2 regions of the Thermanaeromonas sp. C210 genome follow, and region 1 is predicted to be linked to the other one. Evidence: riboswitches for the same ligand, from Rfam matches in the RefSeq annotation. Region 1 holds a riboswitch; the other holds the start of a gene.

What was found. A riboswitch is a leader RNA that binds a small molecule or an ion and turns the genes downstream of it on or off. The one in region 1 is predicted to bind thiamine pyrophosphate.
Region 2: linked by a shared signal. The riboswitch ahead of thiE (thiamine phosphate synthase) and the one ahead of thiC (phosphomethylpyrimidine synthase ThiC) in region 1 are both predicted to bind thiamine pyrophosphate.

Annotation. Positions count from the first base shown of each region.
Region 1 is NZ_BLWF01000002.1:331,799-337,717, forward strand. It holds gene sfsA (DNA/RNA nuclease SfsA) at 1-364, opposite strand, end outside; gene TAMC210_RS05720 (class I SAM-dependent rRNA methyltransferase) at 397-1,578, opposite strand; gene TAMC210_RS05725 (L-serine ammonia-lyase, iron-sulfur-dependent, subunit alpha) at 1,682-2,977, shown strand; gene thiC (phosphomethylpyrimidine synthase ThiC) at 3,012-4,310, opposite strand; TPP riboswitch at 4,390-4,493, opposite strand; gene TAMC210_RS05735 (BON domain-containing protein) at 4,621-5,115, shown strand; gene TAMC210_RS05740 (flavodoxin family protein) at 5,096-5,671, opposite strand; gene TAMC210_RS05745 (ATP-dependent Clp protease ATP-binding subunit) at 5,801-5,919, opposite strand, start outside.
Region 2 is NZ_BLWF01000002.1:96,222-102,140, reverse strand. It holds gene minE (cell division topological specificity factor MinE) at 1-23, shown strand, start outside; gene rodA (rod shape-determining protein RodA) at 137-1,273, shown strand; gene groES (co-chaperone GroES) at 1,388-1,672, shown strand; gene groL (chaperonin GroEL) at 1,718-3,331, shown strand; TPP riboswitch at 3,570-3,680, shown strand; gene thiE (thiamine phosphate synthase) at 3,837-4,451, shown strand; gene thiS (sulfur carrier protein ThiS) at 4,497-4,697, shown strand; gene TAMC210_RS04575 (thiazole synthase) at 4,761-5,543, shown strand; gene hydG ([FeFe] hydrogenase H-cluster radical SAM maturase HydG) at 5,557-5,919, shown strand, end outside.

The sequences.
Region 1 (5,919 bases):
GCAGGAAATCCAACCGGCTGTCCCCCACCCGAACTTCCGGCTGCAGGCGGTCATAGCCTTCAAATTCGGGTAGCTCCCCGCTTCGAACCGCCTGGGCAAAAACCTTATTGGGCAGACGGCTGTCCAGGGCCACCAGCACCTCCCCGTGGCGCGCCAGCACTACATCGAACTGGGTACGGCGTGCCGGGACCTCCCGGCGGGTGAGATAGAGTTCCACCCCCGGCTGCAACAGCTCGACCAGCCTTCCGGGGTCGGCCAGGAAGGCCTGGACCACACTTCCCCGGCACCAGGCCCTTACCGTAAAGCGATTGGGCCTATCTAGGAATGTCGCCGCGTAAAGCTCCTCAGGTAAAGGAACCCCCATGATACTCTTTCCCCGCTCACGCCCCCACTTCCTCATAACACCTGGAAGAACAGGCATTTGAGGTAACGGGACTCATCGTAACCCATAAGAACGGGATGGTCAGGCGCCTGGCCCCGCCGGGCCACAAGGCGCAGTCGGCGACGGGCGTCCCGGGCCGCGCTGAAAACGACCCCCCAGAAAAGGTCCTCCGGCATATAGTAAGAACAAGAACAGGTCACCAGGAATCCACCGGGAGACAAAAGCTTCATGGCCCTCAAGTTGATTTCTTTATAGCCCCGGACGGCTCCTTCTAAAGCTTTTCGGCTTTTGACAAAGGCGGGCGGGTCCAAAATAACCACATCATATCTCTCGCCGGACCGGTCCATTTCCCTTAAGGCATCGAATACATTGGCCACCTCAAACGAGCAGATGCCCTCGTAACCGTTTAGGGCGGCGTTGCGCCGCGCCATAGCCACGGCTTCTTCCGAAATATCCAGGCCCAGCACTTCCCGCGCGCCAAAACTGGCTGCGTGAAGGCTGAAACTTCCGGTATGGCAGAAGCAGTCTAACACGCGTGCTCCTCCGACGAGGGGTCTTATGGCCGCCCTGTTTTCCCGCTGGTCGAGAAAATAGCCCGTCTTCTGGCCCCGAGCCATATCCACGTACAGCTTAATCCCGTTTTCCCGAATGGTCACCAGGGGGTCAAAACGGCCCTTGAGGAAGCCGGTGCGCAGTTCCAGACCCTCTAGTTCCCGCACCGCCGCATCGTTGCGCTCATAAATCCCGTCAGGCTTAATTATGTCGTCCAAGAGCTCAACCAGCGTTTCCCGGAAACGGTCGATCCCCAGGGCCAGGGTCTGAAACACAAGATAAGGGCCGAACTTATCTACAATCAAACCGGGCAGGAAATCTGCCTCGCCGAATACCACCCGGTAAGAATCCGTATCGGCCCCCTTAAGGACCTGCTGGCGGTAATTCCAGGCAGCCAACAGGCGCCGCCGCCAGAAGCTTTCATCAACTTCTTCGTCGCGTTGATAAGTCAGCAGGCGAACCGTGATCATGGAGACCGGGTTTATGTATCCCCGGCCTAAGAATCTGCCGCGGTTATCCTCTACTTCCACTATATCGCCCGGTTCAAAAGAGCCATAAATCTCCTCTATCTCCGTCCTGTAAACCCAGGGGTGACCGTCTTTAACCCGCATTTCTTCATTTCTCTTGAGCCGCACCCTTGCCACTCGAACTTCACCAGCCTGACGACCGATTAATTATGGACATTATATCATTTATCGTGTTATAATTAAGTTACAGTTAATTTTTGAAGAAAAGGATGAGTAACATATGATGGGCGGGGAATTATTACTGGAAGAACTGCGGAAGGAAATAAAGTTGGCCATCGGGTGCACCGAACCGGCGGCCATCGCCCTAGCCGTGGCCTACGCCACCGCCGCCCTGGGCGCCCCACCCCATGAAATCAAAGTAGTCTTGGATCCCCAAACCTACCGCAATGCCCTTGCCGTGGGCTTACCCTATACTTCTTTAAAAGGCCCGGCCATGAGCGCTGCTTTGGGAGCCTTCTTAAGCCCCCAAAAGGAACTCCTCCTTTTTGCCGACCTGGACCCCCGCGACGCTGTGAAGGCCGAAGAGTTGTTCCGCAGCGGCCGCGCGAGGGCCTTCTTTGATTCTTCCCTCCAGGACTTATATATCGAAGCCCAGGTTAGGAATAACGTACATAGGGCCCGGGCCTGTATTCGCCACCATCATACCAATCTGGTAGCCCTAGAAGGCCCCTGTCTTAACCATCATAACCTTAAGCCCGTTAATTGGCCAGAGCCCCCGAAAAGTATCTGGGAAAACACTACCTTTACCGAACTTTTCCACCTGGCCAGCCAACTGGACCCCGGCAAGTTAACCTTCCTGCAGGAAGCAGCGAAGACCAATCTGGCCATCGCCCGGCACGGCTTGCGTAAGGGCAGCGGCCTGGGTACAGGCCGGGGCCTCCTGCATATCGCCCGCCAAATTGCAACCGCCGGCCGCCACGATTTTAACTGGGCAGGCGTGTGCCTGGCCGCCCAAGCCGTGGCCTGCGCGGCCGTAGACGCCCGCATGTCCGGTGTGCCCCTACCGGTGGCCACCCTGGGGGGTAGCGGAAACCAGGGCATCACCAGCCTGCTGCCCGTATGGCTGGTGGCCAAGGGGCTCAGGGCTGGGCAGGGCCGAGGGCTCCAGGCCCTGGCCCTTTCTGCCGCCGTAACCCTGTGGGCCAAAAACAAACTGGGACGCCTTTCCCGGGTATGCGGGAGCGCCTTTGCAGGGAGCTGGGGAATCGCCGCCGCCAGCCTCTGGCTCTTGGGGAGCGATTCTACCCCGGTGACGCGCACTTTGTGCAACTTGGCCGGCAGTTTAAGCGGTATAATCTGCGACGGTGCCAAGCCCTCGTGCAGCCTGAAGGTTATGGTAGGAGTGGAAACGGGTTTGAAAACCGCCCTCCTCACCCTCCAGGGCCTGACGGCCTCTCCTTCAGGCCTCATTGCCGAAACCGTAGACCAAACCCTGGACAATGTGGCCAGCCTGGCCCGTGTGGGCATGGCGGGAGCCGACCAAGTACTGCTGGCCTGTTCGGCGGCCGGGACCTAAAGTGGCCCGCCGCCGGCCGGCCCAAAGCCTTCCCCTAACACTTCTCCATAGTCTTGCCCAGGTATTCCCCTACTATGCGCATGGCACAAAAGTCGCCGCACATAGAGCAAGCCTCGGCCTCTGCTTCGTTACGCCCGGACCGATAACGCCGGGCCTTCACAGGATCTAAAGCCAGCTCTATCTGTTTTTCCCAGTCCAGGGCCTTGCGGGCCCTGGCCATAGCCCGGTCCCATTCCCAGGCCCCCGGGACCCCCTTGACCAGGTCGGCGGCATGGCCGGCTATGCGGGCGGCTATAACACCTTCCCGCACGTCCTCTACCGTGGGAAGCCCTAAGTGCTCGGAAGGGGTGACGTAACAAATGAAATCCGCCCCGGCGGCCGCTGCTATGGCTCCTCCTATGGCGGCGGTGATATGATCATAACCCGGGGCCACGTCGGTTACAATCGGCCCCAGAACGTAGAAGGGGGCTCCACGGCAGAGGCGCTTCTGCAACAAGATGTTGGCTTCAACCTGGTTCAGCGGTACATGGCCGGGTCCCTCTACCATAGCCTGCACCCCCGCGGCCCGCGCGCGGTCCACCAATTCGCCCAGGACAAGCAGTTCCTGGATCTGGGCCCGGTCCGTGGCATCGGCCAGGCAGCCGGGCCGCAGGCCGTCGCCCAAGCTCAAGGTCACATCGTACCGCCGGGCAATGTCCAGGAGCCGGTCAAACTGGACGTAAAGGGGGTTTTCCTCCCCGTGATGGAGCATCCAGCCCACCAGGAAGGAACCCCCCCGGCTTACGATGTCCGCCACCCGCCCTTCCCGGCGCAAGCGCTCAACCACTTCCAGGGTGACGCCGCAGTGCACGGTAATAAAATCCACGCCATCCGCAGCTTGAGCTTCAATCACGTCAAACAATTCATCGGCCGTAAAGCCCACCATACTTCCGTGACGCTTCTGCGCTTCTACCGTAACCTGGTAAATGGGCACGGTGCCTACCGCCGCCGGGGAGCGGGCCAGCACCTGACGACGACAGGCATTGATGTCCCCGCCGGTGCTCAAATCCATCACCGCGTCGGCCCCCGCTTCCAGGGCAGCCTCCAGTTTCCGCAGCTCTTCCGCTATATCCGGAAAAGCCGTAGAAGTGCCGATATTGGCGTTAACTTTTGTTCTCAAACCTTGGCCGATGCCGCAGGGATCCAGGTTGGTATGGTGGAGGTTGGCAGGAATTACCACAGTGCCTTCCGCCACCCGCTGCCGTATCACTTCGACGTCCACGCCTTCTTTAGCAGCTACGCGCTCCATCTGGGGAGTTATCTTTCCCTGCCGGGCAGCTTCTAATTGGGTCATTTGGTATACCACGCCTCCTTTTTATTTTGGCCCCTGCGTACAAAAAAACCACCCCGGGAAACAGGTGGCCTCTTGATCAGTTCCTATTGCCCCACTTCCCTCCGCTGGTATTACCCAGAATCAGGTTCCAAGGGTTAGTGCCGCAGCACTTCTCAGCCCTTGCGGGCACCCCCGGGGTAGCTGGTATACAACTCTGCGGTAGTGGTATTATTCGCCGCCGAAAAAGATTTTCCTGCCCCCTCGTGCTAAAAAGGGGCCGGAGGAGGCAAAATAATACCCGAGTATATTCGTCTAAGGGGAAGGGATGGACATGGCCCGCCAAGAAGACGCGCAACTCAAGAAAAAGCTCCAAGAGCTCCTCGAGAGCGATAAGGACCTGCGCGGCTACGCTCTAAACGCGGATGTGGTGGAGGGGGAAGCCCGCCTGCAGGGAACAGTGGATACGTTAATTGAAAAACAAAGGGCAGAAGAACTGGCCTCCGGCCTGCCGGGCATTAAAAGGGTCGACAACGCCATATCCGTCAGCACCGACGGCCCTATCACCGATAAAGAAGTGGAATTGGAGGTAGCCCAAGAACTGGCCGCCGATCCCCGAGTAAACCGGCGCCACATAGGTGCCGAGAGCGTCAAGGGTACGGTCATCCTCCAGGGCAACGTCAGAGATCCGGATGAAATTGAGGCCGCCAGACGGGCGGCTGCCAAAGCCCGGGGTGTCACAGAGGTCACCAGCCGGGTAAGAGTACGAGAACCCGAACAAACGCTCACCGAACTTTTCCACAGCCAGGTCAGGAATGATAATGAGTAAGGACCAAATCCTTCCCGAGGTTGCGAGCCTCCGCCAGAACTTCTGGGCGGCGGCGGACGGCGCCCCACTCGTCTGCTCCCCTCACCAAGAGGTCCCGCCAGTAGCTCATGTCCAGGGCCTTGAAGAAATACTTGGCGGTCAAAACCGCGCCTTCAAACAGTTTAGCCCCCCTGGTGGCCCCCACGGCGATAAGGACCCCCCGTCTGGGAGATCTGTCTACTTCGATGAGTTCCTGCCGGGAACGGTTCCAGAAAACCTGGCAGCGGTCCACCATGGCCTTCGCCTGGGCCGTCAGGCCGTAAAAATAGATGGGCGACGCCAGGATAACCGCATCGGCGGCTTCCAGCTTAGGATAAAGCAGGTCCATATCGTCCCGCTGTACGCATTTTCCCCTGCGGCAGGCTTCACATCCCCTGCAGGGATTTATCCCGAGTCCGGCCAGAACTATTTTATGGGTATCCGCTCCGCCTTCCCTTGCCCCCTCCAGGGCAAGATCCAGCAGGAGCTCGCTATTGCCCAGGCGCCGGGGGCTGGCCGCTATACCCAAAACCTTCATGGGTTAGAATCACCCGTCCCTATTGGGTCAAACCTTCTTGTCCTATTATAACAAAAAGCCGGGTATCTCCACCCGGCTCGTACTAAATTTTGCCCCCCGGTGGCTCCCGGCGCAGCCGGCCCCCTTGTACTAGGACCCGGACTTTTTTAACACAATCCTGCCTTCTTCGGCCGTCGCCACCACTTTGTCACCCGGCGCAAATTTCCCTTGCAGCATTTCATCGGAGAGGGGATCTTCTATCAGGGTCT
Region 2 (5,919 bases), 240 kb from region 1:
GCGAACAAAGCGTTACATACTAGCCCTCTGGAGTATAAACGAGGCACGCCACCGTATGAAAGAAAGTCAGGCCCCGCGAAGCTACCGGCGGGGCTTGCTTTTTTGTATAATTAGAGGGACAAGGTGGCGAAAGAAGATGTTTAACCGCAAACTATGGCGCAACTTAGATTATGTTTTGGTAGCCACTGTGCTGGCCATTTTAAGTATCAGCCTCCTGGTCCTGGACAGTGCGGCCGCCAGCATAACCTCGCGACCCGACTATTACGTTAAAAAGCAAATGATGGTTATCGCCCTGGGATTGATAGGTATCCTGGCGGCTTTGGCCATAGATTACCAGCAGCTTAAGCGGTATCGGTTACCCCTGTACGTCTTCAACCTCCTATTGCTGGCTTCAGTTTTCGTTATAGGCAGTGAGGCCAAGGGAGCCCAGCGCTGGATCGATCTAGGATTTTTCCAGTTTCAACCCTCGGAGTTCAGTAAGCTAATGGTTATTATCACTCTGGCCAGTTTGTTGGATGGCCGCCAGGGTAAATTAAACCGTCTGAGGGATCTGTTGGTCCCCTTTCTGCATGTGGCCGGGCCCATGCTCCTGGTACTCAAACAGCCCGACCTGGGAACCGCTCTGGTGTTCGTGGCCATTCTGGGGGGCATGCTATATGTGGCCGGCGTGAATTCACGCCTTTTCTTTGCTTTAGTTGGGGGAGTTGCTTTGGCCACCGGCCTGGCCCTTTACGCGCACTTCAACTGGGGCATGCCCTTGCCTCTGGAGGAGTACCAGCTCAAAAGGTTGGTGGTCATGCTAGATCCCTATAACGACGGAGAAGGGGGTCGTGGAGCCGGTTACCACATTATCCAGTCCCAGGTAGCCATCGGCTCTGGCGGCCTCTGGGGCAAAGGGCTACACCAGGGTTCCCAGGTCCAGCTCAATTTTCTACCTGAGCACCACACCGACTTTATCTTTTCGGTGGTAGGAGAAGAACTCGGGTTCTTTCGCACCCTGGGGGTGCTAGCCCTGTATTTCCTGCTCCTTTACCGGATGATCCGCATCGCCAACCAGGCCAAGGACTTTTTCGGTGCCCTCCTGGTTACCGGGGTTTGCTGCATGTTTACCTTTCATGTGCTGGTCAATGTGGGCATGACCATAGGCATCATGCCGGTGACCGGCATTCCTCTCCCCCTTTTCAGCTACGGCGGCAGTTCTATGCTGACCAACTTGTTGGCCCTGGGTATAGTGATCAACGTAAATTTGCGCAGGCAAAAAATTCTTTTTTAGAACCGCGACCTATTGACAAGCAGAAAGCCCATGTATTAATATAATATTTGGCTGTTAGCACTTACCTCAGGTGAGTGCTAACAAAATTTGTACGCTGAAGGGAGGATAACTTCTATGCTCCGGCCTCTTGGCGATCGGGTGGTAATCAAGGTAGTTTCGACCGAGGAAAAGACCCAAGGAGGCATTGTTCTGCCGGACACCGCTAAGGAGAAGCCCCAGGAAGGGGAAGTGGTGGCAGTAGGTCCGGGCCGGATCTTGGACAACGGTACGCGGGTGGCGCCTGAAGTTAAGGTGGGTGACCGGGTGGTCTTTGCCAAGTACAGCGGAACTGAGGTCAAAGTGGACGGGCAGGAATACCTGATCATCCGCGATAGCGATATTCTGGCCGTGAAAGAATAAATTCAGCGGGCGATATGACACCTTAAAAGGAGGTTGGGACACACTATGGCCGCTAAACAATTAGCCTTTGACGTAGAAGCGCGGCGAGCCCTGGAACGGGGTGTCAATACTGTGGCCCAGGCCGTCAAGGTTACGTTGGGCCCCAAGGGTCGCAACGTCGTCCTGGAACGCAAGTTCGGTTCGCCGGTTATAACGAAAGACGGCGTAACGGTGGCCAAGGAAATCGAATTGAAGGACCCCATGGAGAACATGGGCGCCCAGCTCTGCCGGGAAGTGGCTTCCAAGACCAATGACGTAGCCGGCGACGGCACCACGACGGCGACGGTCCTGGCCCAGTCCATTATGCTGGAGGGCCTCAAGAACGTCACGGCGGGGGCCAATCCCATTTTCATTAAGAGGGGCATCGACCGGGCCGTGGACGCCGTGGTGGAAGAGATTAAGAAGATGAGCATTGCGGTGGAGTCCAGGGAAAGCATTGCCCACGTGGCCTCCATTGCTGCCAATGATACGGGCATCGGCGAGCTCATTGCCGAAGCTATGGAGAAGGTGGGCAAGGACGGCGTGATAACCGTCGAAGAGTCCAAGGGCACCACCACCACCGTAGACGTAGTTGAAGGTATGGAGTTCGACCGCGGATACATCTCCCCCTACTTTGTAACTAATGCCGAGGCCATGGAAGTGGAGCTGGAAGAGCCCTATATACTTATCCACGAAAAGAAAATCTCGGCCATTAACGACCTGCTCCCCCTGCTGGAGAAGGTCGTCCGGACGGGCAAACCCCTTTTGATCATTGCGGAAGATGTAGAAGGCGAAGCCCTGGCCACCCTGGTGGTCAATAAGCTGCGGGGCACTTTGTCTTGCGCTGCGGTGAAGGCTCCGGGCTTCGGTGACCGGCGCAAGGCCATGCTGGAGGATATTGCCATCCTCACCGGTGGCACCTTCATTTCCGAAGATCTCGGCGTTAAGCTGGAAAACGTGGAGCTCCAAATGCTGGGCCGGGCCAAGAAAGTCAAGATCGCTAAGGAAAAGTGCACCATCGTGGAAGGCTACGGCAGCAAGGACGCTGTAGCCGGCCGGGTGGCCCAGATCAAGAAGCAGATCGAAGAGACGGATTCCGACTATGACCGTGAGAAGCTTCAAGAGCGCTTGGCCAAATTGGCCGGCGGCGTAGCGGTTATCAAGGTCGGGGCGGCTACGGAAACCGAGCTTAAGGAGAAGAAGCACCGCGTGGAGGATGCCCTGGCGGCTACGCGGGCGGCCGTGGAGGAAGGCATTGTGCCGGGCGGCGGAGCGACCCTCATCCACTGCATCCAGGTGCTGGATAAGATCGAGGCCGACGGCGACGAGGCAGTGGGCGTAAGGATTGTTAAGAGGGCTCTCGAGGAGCCGTTGCGGCAGATTTGCGCCAATGCCGGTCTGGAAGGCTCGGTAATTGTGGAGCGCGTCAGGAGCGAAAAGCCGCCCATCGGCTTCGACGTGGTAACCGAGCAGTATGTGGACATGATTAAGGCCGGTATCGTGGATCCTGCTAAGGTTACCCGCAGTGCCCTGCAGAATGCGGCCAGCATCGCCTCCATGCTGCTGACCACCGAGGCTCTCGTGGCCGAAATTCCCAAGGAAGAGAAGAACCAGCCCATGCCGCCCAACATGGATTACTAAAAACTGCCGGGCAATAAAAGGATACCCTCGCGAGGAGGGTATCCTTTTTTACTTTTTTACGCCCCCCACGGGGGCGGAGGACGGGACAGGAAGGGTGTATAGAAATTGAAAAGGAGAGGGAAAAGCACGAAAAGGGCGGAAAGAGGGCCTGTATGGGGCAAGAAACGGCCGCTGGAGCTGGCGACGGGATTTGCCGGGCCGGGCTAGGAGAGTTAAAATAAATTCTAATATAATAGTGTATTTGACAACGGGGAGCTCCTGTTAGGGGCTGAGAAAGGGCTAGTGAGCACCTGACCCGCTGAACCTGTTCAGGATAATGCCTGCGGAGGGAAAAGAAAGCCGGTGATTTAAGGGTGTACTTTCCTTGCGGAGGTGCACCCTTTTTATCTTTATGGCGGACGGCAGGGAAGCCGTGCTTCGTATCCGTTCCTTGCATGGCCGGCTGCGGGAAAACGACCAAGCCCTCGCAGGGGATAGAAGTCGGCCTGGAAGGGGGTGATGACGGGTGGCCTGGCTATATGTAATAAGCAACCAACAGCTTACCCGGTATCCCCTGGAGGTTATGGCGGCTAAACTGGAAGGAGTAGACTTTTTCCAATTACGGGAAAAGAACCTTCCTGCAAGCGAGCTCTACCGGCTGGCCTGCAAGCTGCGAAGGGCGTTGCCGGCGAACACCAGGCTTCTAATCAACGACCGGGTGGATATAGCCATGGCGGCAGGGCTGGACGGCGTACATTTGGGGCAGCGCTCTCTTCCGGTGGAAGCGGCCAGGAGGCTACTGGGGCCCAACGCCCTCATCGGGGTATCCGTACACAACCGGGGAGAAGCTTTGACGGCTGCCCGGAGTGGCGCCGACTACCTGCTCTTCGGCCATGTATTTGCCACCGATTCCAAGAAGGGTTTGCCGCCCCGGGGGTTAGAGGCCCTGGGGGAAGTTGCAGGGGAGATTGGTATACCAGTGTTGGCCCTGGGCGGGGTTACCGTGGAGAGGGTGGAGGCCTGCCTGGCGGCGGGGGCCAGCGGAGTGGCCGTCATGTCGGCCGTTATGGCTGCTACTGATCCTGCAGCGGCGGTCAGGGAGTTCCGCCGGGCCTTGGACGGGGATAGAGGAGGGACGTGAGCTCGGGGAGGATAAGCCGAAAAGAAAAGGAGGGTTGCAAGAAAGATGCAGATTATGGTGAATGGTGAGAAAAGGGAGGTCCACCCGGGCACGACCGTGGCCGGGCTGCTCCGGCAACTGGGTATCGACTATCGTTATATGGCCCTGGAGCGCAATCGGGCCATCGTACCCAAGCAGGAGTACGAGAAGGTGGTGTTGCAGGAAGGGGATGAGATCGAGATCGTCCGTTTTGTAGGAGGCGGTTAATATGTCCCCCCTTTCAGGCAGACCAGGGGGAAAAGGTTAAATAGCTTTGAGGAGGTTTAAGAGATGACGGATAAATTAGTAATTGCCGGCAGGGAATTCAATTCCCGTCTAATGGTAGGTACCGGTAAGTATTCCAGTATGGAAGTTATGCAGAAGGCTATAGAGGCCTCAGGAGCTGAAATTGTTACCGTAGCGGTGAGGCGCCTAAACCTGGGCAGCAATGAGCCTTCCATTTTGGATTATCTGGATTTAAAGAAGATCACTCTACTGCCTAATACCGCCGGGGCCTATACGGTGGATGAAGCGGTACGGCTGGCCAGGCTGGCCCGGGAAGCCGGTCTTTCGGATATGATCAAGCTGGAAGTTATAGGGGATGAAGAAACCCTACTTCCTGATCCGGTAGCCACCATTGAGGCCACCCGCATACTGGTGCAGGAAGGGTTCATTGTGCTGCCCTACACTACCCAGGACCCGGTGGTGGCTCGGCGCCTGGTGGAAGCCGGGGCCGCCACGGTCATGCCCCTCGGGTCGCCCATCGGTTCTGGCCAGGGGCTGCCTAACTTCGAACATATTAAACTCATCATCGATCGGGTAAACGTACCCGTAATAGTGGACGCGGGCATCGGCGCTCCCTCAGACGCGGCCCTGGCCATGGAGATCGGCGCCGATGCCTGCCTTATCAATACGGCCATTGCCCAGGCCCGAGACCCCGTCCTCATGGCCGAAGCCATGAAGCAGGCGGTGGAGGCCGGCCGCAAAGGGTTCCTGGCCGGTCGCATACCCAAGAGGCCTTATGCCAGCCCCAGCAGCCCCACGGAGGGCATGATAGGCCGGCCCAAAGCCTGAAGGGGAGATGGAATTGGCTACCATAAAACCAGAGGCGAACTGGGACCCTACCTCTATCGTAAATCCCCACGATTTAGAGCAGTTGGTGGAGAGCCCGCCGCCCTCTTCGGCGGCCCTGGAGGATATCTTGCGCAAAGCCAGAAACTTGAGGGGACTAACCCTCGAAGAGGCGGCCTCCCTTCTCAACTTGAGGGACGAACACCTCCTAACCCAGGTCTATGCTGCGGCAGGAGAGGTCAAGGAGAAAGTATACGGGCGGCGCATCGTTTTGTTTGCCCCCCTCTATATCAGCAACCGCTGTAGCAATAATTGCCTCTACTGCGGCTTCCGGCGGGATAATCGCCAGCTTAAACGCAGGGCCTTGACCCCGGAGGAG